DNA from 4 places in the Streptomyces sp. NPDC087844 genome. Region 4 is predicted to be linked to each of the others. Evidence: riboswitches for the same ligand, from Rfam matches in the RefSeq annotation. Region 4 holds a riboswitch; each other region holds the start of a gene.
The links. A riboswitch is a leader RNA that binds a small molecule or an ion and turns the genes downstream of it on or off. The one in region 4 is predicted to bind cyclic di-AMP.

Region 1 (3,201 bases), on a different contig from region 4:
GCTCCCCATCATAACGTCATGTACGTCCTGTACATTTTTTACAGGACCTCTCCCAGAGGAGGCGTGTGTCGTGACCCGCTCAACAACCCGACCGCCAGCTCAGCCGCCAGCTCGGCCGTCCGCCCGCCACGTCCTGCCCGAGTTCACCGAGCGCACCAGTTCGGGGACGCGGACCATGGATCCGTACTCCAAGCTCCTCGAAGAACGGATCGTCTTTCTCGGGACGCCGATCGACGACACGTCCGCGAACGACGTGATGGCGCAGTTCATGCACCTTGAGTACCAGGCACCCGACCGGACCATCTCGCTCTACATCAACTCCCCAGGCGGCTCCTTCAGCGCGATGGCGGCCGTCTACGACACGATGCGGTTCGTCAGCTGCGAGGTGGAGACCATCTGCCTGGGCCAGGCCGCGTCGGCCGCCGCGGTGCTGCTGGCGGCGGGCACACCGGGCAAGCGGTACGCGCTGCCGGGCGCCCGCGTTCTGCTCCATCAGCCGTTCCTGTCCGAGCCGGTTCAGGGACAGGCGTCCGACCTCGCCATCCAGGCGGACGAACTGCTGCGCACCCGCGCCCGCCTGGAGGAGATGCTCGCCCGGCACACGGGGCATAGCCGGGAGCGGATCGGCGCGGACATCGAGCGGGACAAGATCCTCGACGCCCACCAGGCGCTGGAGTACGGGCTGATCGACCGGATCGTCCCCAGCCGCAAGACTGCCCTCGGCGCGTCCGACACACCCGGCCCGTCCGGCACATCCGGCCCGTCCGACGCACCCGGCGCGGGGTGATCCGCCGATGCTCCCACCCGAGTTGCCCCCGCTGCCGGCTCTGACGCGGGCCGAAGCCGAGCTGATCGACCGGTATCTGGAGGTGGTCGACCTCCTCGGCCGGATCAACCCGGCACACTCCGGGGACACCTACCGCGGACTGCGCGCGGCCCAGGCACTGGTCGGCAGGGCCACCGCGCTGCGCGACGCCCTGACCCTGATGCACCAGCGGGGCGAACACGAGCTGCACGCGGCAACCCTGGCGCGGGCCCTGCGCGTCCTCGACGGTGAGCGCAGGGCGAGCCGGGTCGCCCTGCCGCCCAGCTCCGACACCTGACACCGACACCGACACCTGACAAACACCACACCCCTCGGTCCGGCCTCACGCGCGCACTTGACGAAGCGTCCGCACCGGAGTTGAAACGCACCAGACGGCGTACCCCCGGTCGGCGTAGTCGCAACTGCTCCCCCAGGCCCCGGCGAGTTGCGCAACGCACGTACGTCCGAGGCGGAATCAACTGTTCCAGTGCTGGTGCGAGGGTCCTTGAGGCTCTCGACACCCACCCGCAGAAAGGGCTGTCCACCCGAACGGGTGAGTGGTGAGTAAGACCACAAATCGCCGATTCCGCTCGGCTTTTGGGACATCAGTGCGTCAAGATCCCTGCGACGACAAGCCCCCGCCACAAGCGGCGGGGCGGTCCGGGCGGACGCCGAGTCCTGCCGCTGCCCGGATGACCGGTCGACAGAAGTGCATCGGCAGGAGTGGAGGACCCAGGCACGACGGGCCGCCGGAGAGATCCGAGTGGCCCTTGGGGTGAAGCCGCAGCTGCGGCCGGGCAACTTCGCCAGCCCGAATCCGACAGGTCATCCTTCACAGGCGGCTGACGAAGGGTTGCGCATGACTGCGCTCAATCGTGTCCCGTCGCTGTTCAGCAGGGCCGGTACCGCATCGGTCCTCACCATCGCCGCCGTAGGCGGCGGCATAGTGGCCCCTGGCTTCGCGTCCGATGCGGAAGCGGCCACTCCCGCGACGAAGGCACTCAAGGTGGCGGCCTCCAAGAAGGGCGCCCCGTACAAGTACGGGGCCGTGGGGCCCAAGCGCTTCGACTGCTCCGGCCTCACGCTCTACTCGTTCAAGAAGGCGGGCAAGAAGCTGCCCCGCACGGCTGCGGCCCAGTACAACAAGACGAACCACGTCTCCTCCTCGAAGCGCAAGCAGGGGGACCTGGTCTTCTTCCACTCGGGCCGGAACGTCTACCACGTGGGCATCTACGCCGGGAAGGGACGGATCTGGCACTCGCCGAAGACCGGGGATGTGGTGAAGCTCCAGAAGATCTGGACGAAGAGCGTCTGGTACGGCCGGGTCAGGTGATCCACCCACGGGGCGGCCGTGGCGATCTCCACGGCCGCCCCGTGAGGGACCCGGGCATGACGCGTGATTTCGGCGGCTGAATGGTTACTCGTTCACTTATGGCCGATCCGCACCACCACGAGGGGCGCAACGAGACCCGTCTTGAGCGCGCCGACCGGAACTTTCTCGAACTCCTCCAGGAGCTGCGGGTCACCCAGACGGGCGTTCAGATCCTCTTCGCCTTCCTGCTCACCCTCGCCTTCACCCCGCGGTTCCCGTCCCTCGACACCGTGCAGCGCACCACGTACGTCGTCACCCTGCTGCTCTCGGTCCTGGCGGCGGCACTCTTCACGGCCCCCGCCGCCCTGCACCGGCGGCTGTTCCAGCGGGGCGCCAAGCCGCTGGTGGTCAATGCCTCGTCCCGGCTCGCGCAGGCCGGCCTGGCCGTGCTCGCGCTCGCTCTCACCGGTTCCGTGCTGCTCGTCGTGGACGTGGCGGTGGACCGGACCGAGGGGATCGTGGCCGGGGCGACCACTCTGCTCCTCTGCGTCGGTCTGTGGGAGGTCCTGCCATACCTGCTGAAACGGGCCGTCGACAAGACCTCGGACGATGAGGGCTAGCGCTCCGCTGAATGTCTGAAATCTTGTGAATGTCTGAAATCTTGTCGGCGGGCGTGTCGTGGCTGGTCGCGCTTACGCGGCGGAGCCGCATGTCGATACTGCCCCGCGCCCCTTGAGGGCGCCGTCACGGGCCGTCGGTCAGTCGGCCGAGACCGGCTCCACCGGTACCGTCCAGGGCAGCGTGACCGACACGGTCTTTCCGCCTTCCCTGGTGGACCGGACCGAAAGCTTGCCACCGGACTCCGCGGTCAGCCAGCGGATGATCACCATGCCCCGGCCGTTGTCCTGCTGGACGGCCGCGGGCAGCCGTTTCGGGAAGCGCGGGTGGCTGTCGGTCACGCCGATGCGCAGCTGTTCGTCACGGTCGAGTTCGATGTCCACCGTGAAGGTGGGTGACAGTCCGAAGGTGTGCTGTACCGCGTTCGTGGCGAGTTCGGAGACGATGAGCCGGACCGTGTCGGCGG
Region 2 (3,201 bases), on a different contig from region 4:
GAGGGCACCGACAAGCACTCGGCCGAGGAGTTCGCCGCCGAGCTGGAGCGCTGCGGCGCCACGCTCGACGCCCACGCGGACCACCCCGGCGTACGGCTCAGCCTCGAAGTCCCCGTCTCCCGCCTGCCCAAGGCGCTCGGCCTGCTCGCCGACGCCCTCAGGGCACCCGCCTTCGAGGACGGCGAGATCGAGCGGCTGGTGCGCAACCGGCTCGACGAGATCCCGCACGAGAGCGCCAACCCGGCCCGGCGGGCCGCCAAGGAGCTGTCCCGGCAGCTCTTCCCGGCGGACTTGCGGATGTCGCGTCCGCGCCAGGGCACCGAGGAGACGGTCACCGCGATCGACTCGGCGGCCGTCCGCGCCTTCTACGAGAAGCACGTGCGCCCCGCCACGGCCACCGCGGTCGTCGTCGGCGACCTCACGGACGTCGACCTCGACGCGCTGCTCGGGGACACGCTCGGTGCCTGGACCGGATCGCAGGCCCAGGCGCGCCCCGTGCCCTCGGTGACCGCCGACGACACCGGCCGCGTGATCATCGTCGACCGGCCCGGAGCCGTCCAGACGCAGCTGCTCATCGGCCGCGTCGGCGCGGACCGGCACGACCGCGTGTGGCCCGCCCAGGTGCTCGGCACGTACTGCCTCGGTGGCACCCTCACCTCGCGCCTGGACCGTGTCCTGCGCGAGGAGAAGGGATACACCTACGGTGTGCGGGCGTTCGGCCAGGTGCTGCGCTCCGCTCCGGACGGGACGGGCGTCTCGATGCTCGCCATCAGCGGCTCCGTGGACACCCCGAACACCGGCCCGGCGCTCGACGACCTGTGGAAGGTGCTGCGCACCCTCGCAGCCGAGGGCCTGACGGACGCCGAGCGCGATGTCGCCGTGCAGAACCTGGTGGGTGTGGCGCCCCTGAAGTACGAGACCGCGGGCGCCGTCGCGGGCACGCTCGCCGACCAGGTCGAACAGCATCTGCCGGACGACTTCCAGGCGACGCTGTACAAGCAGCTCGCCGCGACCGGCACCGTGGAGGCCACCGCGGCAGCCGTGAACGCGTTCCCGGTGGACCGTCTGGTGACCGTCCTCGTCGGTGACGCGGCGCAGATCGAGGAGCCCGTCAGGGCCCTCGGCGTCGGCGAAGTCAGCGTCGTGCGAGCCGAGTAGGGATCGGTGACCGGGCAGGGCCTGAGATCGAGCAGGACCTGTCACGGCCGGGGCCCGGGTGGCTGGACGAGTCACCCGGGCCCTTTCCTGTCCTTCTACGCCCACGGTGTGTCCGTATTGCAGGGAAGTTGCCTGTCTGCCCTGTGGCGTGCGCTACAAAAATGGTGATCCGTTTGTCTATTGAAAGAGGCGCCGCTTAGCGTCGGTCCGGCTGTTCGTCAGGCACTGCGCCGCGTCCGCGGCACCGGACAGTCATCGCCGAGTCCCCGTACGGCGCGAGCCAGGGGAGCCGGGGACCCATGTCCCTGGGGTGAATCGGACGCCCTTCCCGAAGGGGGTCCGTAGGAGACCTTCCTGCTCCGAACCCGTCAGCTAACCCGGTAGGCGAGAAGGAAGGAAAGGACCAGCCACTTCATGGCGTTCACCCGCGCCACAGGGAAGCACCGTCTTCCCAGCCGCATGACGCGCACCACCCGCAGGACCGTCGGCGTCGCCGCCCTGGCCACCACCGGTGTCGTGGGCACGCTGGCCGCCCCGGCGTTCGCCGCCGAGAGCGAGATCGAGCAGACAGGTCCCCTCAAGGCCGTCACCATGGACGACCTGGTCGCCCACGAGATCGACGCGCAGGCCGCCGCCCAGCGCCAGGCCGCCGAGCAGGCCGCCGCCCGCGAGAAGGCCGAGGCCGCCGCTGAGAAGCGTGCGGCGGAAGCCGCGGCCAAGGCCAAGGCGAAGGCCGAGGAGGAGCGCGAGGCCAAGGTCCGTGCGGCCCGCGAGGCCGAGCGCAAGCGCCTCAACGCCTACACCGCGCCGATCACCGGCTCGTACGTCTCCACCTCCTACCAGGCCGGTGGCGGCGTCTGGTCCTCCGGCAGCCACACCGGCATCGACTTCCACGCCGCCAGTGGTACCGCCGTGCACGCGGTGGGCTCCGGCACCGTCGTGGAGGCAGGCTGGGGCGGCTCCTACGGCAACCAGGTCGTCATCAAGATGGTTGACGGCACGTACACCCAGTACGGGCATCTCTCGTCCATCGGTGTCTCGGTCGGCCAGACGGTCACTCCGGGACAGCAGATAGCCCTCTCCGGGGCGACCGGCAACGTCACGGGGGCGCACCTGCACTTCGAGGCGCGGACGACCGCGGAGTACGGATCCGACATGGACCCCGTCGCGTACCTTCGCGGGCACGGCGTGAACGTCTGACCGCACGGCACCCCGCACCGCACCGCACTGCCGCACGGCACCGCACTGCCGCACGGCAGCCTCCGTCGAAGGCCCCGGCCCCGGCTCACCGAGCCGGGGCCTTCGCGCCTTCGGACGGCTTCCGGTCACTTTCGCACCGGACGACTGCCTGTTCACAAGCGCGGTGTGTCCAAAAAATATCCATGGATTCCCGGCTGCCTTCGGAATTTCCCGTTCTCTGCAATAGAGTCACCGAACAAGCGTCAATCGACCGCGTTTCGCGGGGATTAAGGCGGAGGTCCGGTCATGCGTATTCCCGCGCGCTCGGTATGCACGGCGATCCGGGACGACATCGTCGCGGGTGTCTACGAGCGCGGCAGCCGGCTCACCGAAGAACTGCTCGCGCGCCGCTACGGCGTCTCGCGGGTTCCCGTGCGCGAGGCGCTGCGCACCCTGGAGGCGGAGGGCTTCGTGGTCACCCGTCGGCACGCGGGCGCGTGCGTCGCGGAACCCACGGAGCAGGAGGCCGCCGACCTCCTGGAGATGCGCGTGCTGCTGGAGCCACTGGGCGCCGCCCGTGCCGCCCAGCGGCGCACCGAGGCCCATCTCAAGGTGCTGCGCGGCCTGGTCAGGCTCGGTCAGGAGCGGGCGAGGCGGGGCAACAGCGAGGATCTGCGCTCGCTCGGCGGCTGGTTCCACGAGACGCTCGCGCAGTCCTCGGGCAGCCCGGCGCTGACCTCGACGCTCGGCCAGCTGCGGCACAAGATCGCCTGGATGTACTCGGTCGAGGCGTCCGCGCACCCCGCCGAGTCCTGGACCGAGCACGGGGCCATCGTGGACGCGGTGGCCCGCGGTGACAGCGAC
Region 3 (3,201 bases), on a different contig from region 4:
CGGAACCATCGTGCCGGCGGTCGCCTGGTCCTGGACGGAACGCGGGAGCACGACTCCGGCTACCTTCCAGGCGGCCTGCGTGAGACTGGAGCAGTCGTACGAGCCCGGCCCCATCGAGCCCCATACGCACGGCTTGCCGATCTGAGCGCGTGCGAAGTCGACGGCCCTGACGCCCTGCCCGCCGTACCCGGGGTCGGGCACGGCATACGTGGGCGCGGCATACGTGGGAGAAGGCACGCCGTAAGCGGGGTTGGTCGCGTTCTGCATGTCGAGGGCGACACCCGTGGCGATGGGCGTGCTCGCGTCGACGTACATGCTCGTGTCGGTCCGCTGGACACCCGCGTACTGGGCACCGGCGTACTGGTCGACCCCGAGGTACACACCGTCGCCGATGCTCAGGTCGGCGGCGACACCGGCCCCCGTGCCGGGCATGCCGGGGTACATGTCCGTGCCCGCCCGCATGTCCGTGCCGATGGCCGGCTGCTGCCACGCGTCCATGCCGGTCGTGGTCCCGTGGTGGCTCGGCGCCTGGGCTGCAGGGCCCCAGGCGCCTTCGATCGCCTGGAAGGGCCGCAGTTCCGTGACAGGTGCGCTGCGCCGGCCCGCATGTCCGGCCAGCAGGTCACGGGCCTGTCCGAGCTTCCGCTGGTTCCGCTGCTTCGACGTCCTCAGTGTCGCCTGCGTCGGTCCGCCGGACGGCCCGGGCAAGGCCCTTTCGGCCGCCTGGCGCTGGGTGGGGACGGCCGGCAGCGCGGCGACGGGACCCGCGGTCAGCTCGGCGACGGGCCTCGCGGTCAGTTCCGCGACGGGTCCGGCGGCACCTCCGGCACCGGGGCCCGCACTCGGACCGGCGGTCAGCTCCAGGACGGGCTTGTCGGAACCCTCGCGCGCCCCGCGCCCCTCACGTCCACCGCCGCTCGGACGGCCGCCCGCATCGGCGGACCGCGTCCCGGCCGAGCCCCGGTCCGGCATCCTGTCGGGCGGCAGCACCGCCGGGAAGACGGGGCCCAGCTGCGAGCGGCCCACGTCGAACCACTGCTTCGCGACGTCCGGCAGCGGAGCGGCGGCATCGGTGGCTCCGCCCCGGCCGCCCCTGTCCCCGGACGTCGGCCTGCCCGTGTCGCGCGTCGCCGTGCTCATGGCACGGGTCACGTTGAAGTTGCCGGTGGCGTTCTCGACCCGGTCGTAGAGATTGGTGATCCGCTGCTGTACTTCCTCGCGACTGGGTTCGTCGCTCCGCTGGGCGGGAATGCCTGCGGGGGTGAACTGGTCCACGGATGCGGGGGCCGCCTTCACGGGGGCGGAGCGGGACATGCCGGGGAGGCCGGTGCCTCCGGGGCGCTGCGTTCGTTCCGGCGCGATGGGGGACGACTCCTTCCGTGCACCGCCTGCCGGGTCGGCTGTCGGGTTCGGGCGGAAGGTTCCGAAAGGCATGCCCTACGACCTCTGCCCGCTGGACAGTTGGGTCGATTCACCCTGAAAGTCGACTGGACCTCCGGCTCCGGCCGCCACGAGGGCCTGTCGGATTCGGCGGAGACCGCGCGACCCGGCGGGGTTCACCGGAGGGAGTCGTACGGCCCAGCGGCCAACTTAGCCAACTTGTGTGTCTCGCGTGAAGATTGAAGTACGAAGTGTCCGATATGTAATTGTGACCTTCGTCGTACCCGAAGGTGACCTTGGGCCTATGACCACCTCACCGCGACCGGTCCGTCACTCGTGGTTCACCCGGGCCCAAGCGGCTGCGTCGGTCGAGCCGTCCGCCTCGGTGGCCGGTTACGCGTAGGGCGTGAGGAACTCGTGGACGGACAAGGCCCTGTTCACGATGCGCGTGTCGCCCATCCAGCCGTAGAAGCCCTGCCCGAAGCTCTCGTCGAACTGGGTGGCTCCGAGCACGAACGGCTTGCCGAGGGTGGCGATGCCGGTGGACGGCTGCGAAGGATTGCGGGCGATCTTCGAGCCGTCCACGTACATCACCGTACGGCGGCCGTCGTTGACGAGGGCGAGGTGCATCCAGCGGCCCACGGGCACCGCGTGGCTCCATGACGTGGGGTCGGCGTCCTGGCGCTGGGGATAGACCACGAACTGGAGGAACCGCTCGGGTGAGAGGTTGAGGCTGCAGGTGGGTTCCAGCGGCGACCAGCCCGTGGTCTTGCCCGCGTCCCCGTTGCGCCCCTCCCAGCTGAGGATGCCCATCCAGGAGTGGTCGCCCTCGAAGGGCTCGGGCAGCCTGATGAAGGTCTCGATGGTGTAGCCGCGGGTGAACTTCTCGCTGTTCAGGGCGGCCCGGGCGGCGGTCGTCAGGATCGCGCCGCGGTCCGGGCTCTTGCCGCCGTCGAAGCGGAGACTGGCGTGCGCCGGCTGGCCGGGGTGGTGGTCGGCCGACCAGGTGAGCGCGTCGGGCCCGCTCGAAGCCAGCCGGCTGACGGCCAGGTCGTTCCCGTTGCCGGTGAGGTCGCGTACGACGGCGCCGTCCGCGACGGGCTTGCCCGCGGTGCCGCCCGCCGAGGTCCCGGCGGCGTCGAAGCGCCAGTACGCGACCGTGCCGCGCGGCATCACCGCGGAGGCGGGCCGCGGCTTCGGCACGGCGACGGGGGCGAAGCCCTCGAACCGCTCGTCGAAGTCGATGTCCAGGCTGAACCGGTCGGCGTCACCCGTCAGTTCGATGGTCTCGGCCTCCAGCGGCGACCGCTTCGCGGAGTCCCTGGCGAGGAGCCACGGCGAGAAGGTCTCGACGTCGACGACCCCGCGGGCCAGGTCGAAGCCGTACGTACGGATCATGCCGGCGCCGCCGTAGTAGCGGTCCTGGTAGTTGGTGATGTGGACGTGGACATCGTTGTCGGAGTCGTTGCGCAGGACCGTGCGGCCCGGTGGCCAGTAGTGGCCGCCCAGCGCCAGGAAGATCTGGTCGTTGCCGCGGACGAGGCCGTCCCACAGGCGCTTGCCGTTGTCCGACAGCTGCGCCTTGCCGTCGTCGTCGGCCCAGGCGATGTCATGGGTGGTGAGGACGGCGGGCAGCGTGGGGTGCGCGTCGAGAACGCCCTGCGCCCAGGTCAGGCCCTTGTCCGAGATCCGCCAGTCGAGGGCGAGGACCAGCCAGGACCGGTCCGCCGCCTTGAGCACGTGGTACGTGTTGTAGCCGTCGGGCGAGGCGCCGCGGTAGGTCGGCATGGACTTGTAGCGGGCGGGCCCGAAGGCGGCGAG
Region 4 (3,201 bases):
CGAGGACGGCCTTCTCGACACCCTTGCCGAGGTAGCGGTTGGGGTCTCCGTCACGGAGCTCGACTGCTTCGAAGGCACCGGTGGAGGCGCCGGACGGAACGGCGGCACGACCCGTGCTGCCGTCGTCGAGGCCGACCTCGACCTCGACCGTGGGGTTGCCTCGGGAGTCCAGGATTTCCCGGGCTACGACGACGTCGATGGACGGCACGAGCATCTCCTTCTGGGATGTGACACAAGCTGTGCCGGGCCGGAGGCCCGGTTGCGCGCAGGCCGTGGTGGCCCCGCGGGATGAGCCTAACCGGCTGCCGGGGATCGGCCAGCCCTCGACCGCCTCCTGGACAGAACCGAGAGGAAATTGTTTCCGAACGGAACAAAGACGCGGGCGGAGGCAGGGGCGGAGGCACTCACAGAAAAGCCCCGCCCCGGTGCGTACGGGGGAACACGCACCGGAGCGGGGAGCCCGTGGGGGACGGGGGTGGCCCTCACGAGGCCTCCACTATGAAGGACACGGATGTGAGAGCGCTGTGGTTCAGCGGCGATTCGGATGTGGGCCGGACTTCCGGTCGAGGCCGAGCGGCCAGTGCCTCGACCGGACATCCGGCGCCACCGTCAGCCGGGGTTCAGCTGAGGTGCAGCTGCTGGCCCGGGAAGATGAAGTCGGCGTCGTCGACGATGTCGTCGTTCAGCTTGTACAGCTTCGCCCAGCCGCCCTTGACGTTCTTCTTGTCGGCGATCCCGCTGAGGGTGTCGCCCTTGACGACCTTGTACTCGCCGTCGCCCTTCTCGACCTTCTTGCCGGTCGGGGTCTCGACGGTCTTCTTCGCGGCCGGACGGTCCTGGGAACGCGAGGCGCGCTCCTCGGAGGACTGCGAGTTCTGCTGCTGCGGCTGCGAGGTGCCCTGGTTGGAGCTGTCGGAGCCCGAGGGGGCGGTGGAGCCACCGGTCGAGGCGCCGGACAGGCCCACGCCGCAGCTCGGCCAGGCACCCTTGCCCTGGCTCGCGAGGACCTTCTCGGCGACGGCTATCTGCTGGGACTTGGACGCCTGGTCGGCGGTGGAGGCGTACGAACTGCCGCCGTACGCGGCCCAGGTGGAGGACGAGAACTGCAGGCCGCCGTAGTAGCCGTTCCCGGTGTTGATCGACCAGTTGCCGCCGGACTCGCACTGGGCGACGGTGTCCCACTCGGAGGCAGTGGCGGCGGAGGCGCCCGTGGCGCCCATCAGCGGGACGGCGACGGCGGCGGTGGTGACACCGGCCAGCGTGGCGAGACGGGTAGTCCGGTTGGCAAGTGTCGGGCGACGGTGCTTGCCCTTGCTCGAAAGCAGCATGAAGTGATCCCCTCACCGACGCCTGCGAGGTGAGCTGTCGGGTTCGGGCCAAGTGAGTTGCCCGGCCGCGCGACACTGCTGTCACACGGCTTAACCCCAAGCCGTACCCGGTCTCGACGACCGGTTCCGGCACTTACCTTGGGTCCCCCGCTCCTGCCTACGGCGCTTTACGCGACGACTGTTCCCGTACGGCCGTTGGCAGGATTCGGCGTGCGACCGTCGGGGCTCACCAATGGCGAGCGGTCACGACCGTAGACACGGGCCGCGCCGAATTTCAAAGACGATCAGGGGTGTTGAGATCCATGTCTCAATTCGCCAAATCGGACATTCAGCGCGAACTACCGCTGGTTTTCGCCCGATTCGGCGCCTTGATCACTACTTGCTCGATGCCGCTCAGCCGTCGACCGTGATGCGCTGACCGGGGATGATGAAGTCCGGGTCGGCGCCGATGCTGTCCTTGTTCGCGGCATAGAGCTCGCTCCACCCGCCGTCGACACCAAGGGAGTCGGCGATGCTGGAGAGACTGTCCCCGGAACGGACCGCGTACGAGCCTTCGTCGGCGAGGACGCGTGAGGTGCTGTCGATGCGCGAGGCGTGCCGGCCGGCGTAGTCGTCAGCGCGGGGGGCCATGTCGACCTCTTCGGCGCTGCCACCCCGATGACGGCCGGAGTTGTCCGCGGCCGCGTCGGCCGAAGCGTCGTCATTCTGGGACGACTTGTCCGAGTCGTCACTCTTCGCCTTGGTGTCCGCGGACGAGCTGTCCGTTCTCTGTGACTCCGAGGCGGAGTCGTCGGAGGACTTCGCATCGGAGTCCGTCGAGGAGTCGGACTTCGCGCCGTCGCTCCCCTTTGTCGCGTCCGCGTCGGCCGACGGGCTCGGAGAGTCCTCGGCGAGGCCCGTGTCGACGTCGGCGGAGTCGGAGTCCTGCGTCAGACCGGCGACGAGACCACAGGTCACCCAGGCGCTCGTCCCCTGGTCCGCGAGGATCTTCTCGGCGACGGCTATCTGCTGCGAACGGCTGGCCTGGTCGGCGCTCGGCGCGTAGTCGAGGCCACCGTGTTCCTCCCAGGTCTCCTGGTTCATCTGGAGGCCGCCGTAGAGCCCGTTGCCGGTGTCGGCGCTCCATGAGCCACCGCTCTCACACTCGGCGACCGCGTCCCAGGTCGTGCCGCTGGCGGCACTCGCGCCGCTCGCACCGAGCAGGGGGATCGCGATGGCCGATCCGGCCACGCCGGCGGCGACGAGGAGCGCCGGGGCCTGGCGGGGGCGACGATGGCGGCCGTTCCCGGAGAGCATGCGGTTGCCTTTCGCGTGACAGCAAGGAGTACGCACGGGGCACGGCGGAAAGCCGTGCTCGTGACTGCTGCGACGGGCGGACCTGCCGCATTGATGGGTGAACGTAGTGGCACTCGAACTCTTGTCACAAGTCGATGCAGCGCAGATAACGTGAAGATCACAGAGTTGACGGAGTCTCACCTTCCGTTGCCTTCGGTGCTACAGCCGCAGAACTTCCGTCAAGACTTCGCGACCGGGGTGAACTCCACCGGAAGCGTGCGCAACCCACGCATGATGAGCCCGCCACGCCACCTCAAATCCGCCGAATCTCCCGCGAGTCGCAGGTCGGGCAGGCGGGTCAGCAGCGTCGCCAGCGCGGTCCGGCCCTCCAGCCGGGCGAGGGGCGCGCCGAGGCAGTAGTGGATTCCGTGCCCGTAACCGAGGTGTTGGTTGTCACTGCGGGAGAGGTCGAGCGTGTCCGGGTCCTCGAACCGGCCGGGATCACGGTCGGCCGCCGCGAGCACGACGAGTACGGGGTCACCGGCGGCGATGTCCTGACCGCCGACGCTGAGCGGTTCGGTGGCGAACCGCCAGGTGG

Region 1: another riboswitch for cyclic di-AMP. It lies ahead of ACIOKD_RS22735 (C40 family peptidase); the one in region 4 lies ahead of ACIOKD_RS03965 (transglycosylase family protein).
Region 2: another riboswitch for cyclic di-AMP. It lies ahead of ACIOKD_RS03250 (M23 family metallopeptidase); the one in region 4 lies ahead of ACIOKD_RS03965 (transglycosylase family protein).
Region 3: another riboswitch for cyclic di-AMP. It lies ahead of ACIOKD_RS38800 (C40 family peptidase); the one in region 4 lies ahead of ACIOKD_RS03965 (transglycosylase family protein).

Annotation. Positions count from the first base shown of each region.
Region 1 is NZ_JBIUVD010000011.1:210,815-214,015, reverse strand. It holds gene ACIOKD_RS22745 (ATP-dependent Clp protease proteolytic subunit) at 71-787, shown strand; gene ACIOKD_RS22740 (hypothetical protein) at 795-1,103, shown strand; cyclic di-AMP (ydaO/yuaA leader) riboswitch at 1,475-1,661, shown strand; gene ACIOKD_RS22735 (C40 family peptidase) at 1,665-2,138, shown strand; gene ACIOKD_RS22730 (DUF6328 family protein) at 2,237-2,737, shown strand; gene ACIOKD_RS22725 (ATP-binding protein) at 2,876-3,201, opposite strand, start outside.
Region 2 is NZ_JBIUVD010000001.1:809,370-812,570, reverse strand. It holds gene ACIOKD_RS03255 (M16 family metallopeptidase) at 1-1,158, shown strand, start outside; cyclic di-AMP (ydaO/yuaA leader) riboswitch at 1,405-1,560, shown strand; gene ACIOKD_RS03250 (M23 family metallopeptidase) at 1,573-2,358, shown strand; gene ACIOKD_RS03245 (GntR family transcriptional regulator) at 2,644-3,201, shown strand, end outside.
Region 3 is NZ_JBIUVD010000032.1:17,333-20,533, reverse strand. It holds gene ACIOKD_RS38800 (C40 family peptidase) at 1-1,314, opposite strand, end outside; cyclic di-AMP (ydaO/yuaA leader) riboswitch at 1,371-1,543, opposite strand; gene ACIOKD_RS38795 (LamG-like jellyroll fold domain-containing protein) at 1,774-3,201, opposite strand, start outside.
Region 4 is NZ_JBIUVD010000002.1:65,834-69,034, reverse strand. It holds gene eno (phosphopyruvate hydratase) at 1-214, opposite strand, end outside; gene ACIOKD_RS03965 (transglycosylase family protein) at 621-1,328, opposite strand; cyclic di-AMP (ydaO/yuaA leader) riboswitch at 1,333-1,503, opposite strand; gene ACIOKD_RS03960 (transglycosylase family protein) at 1,722-2,624, opposite strand; gene ACIOKD_RS03955 (cytochrome P450) at 2,843-3,201, opposite strand, start outside.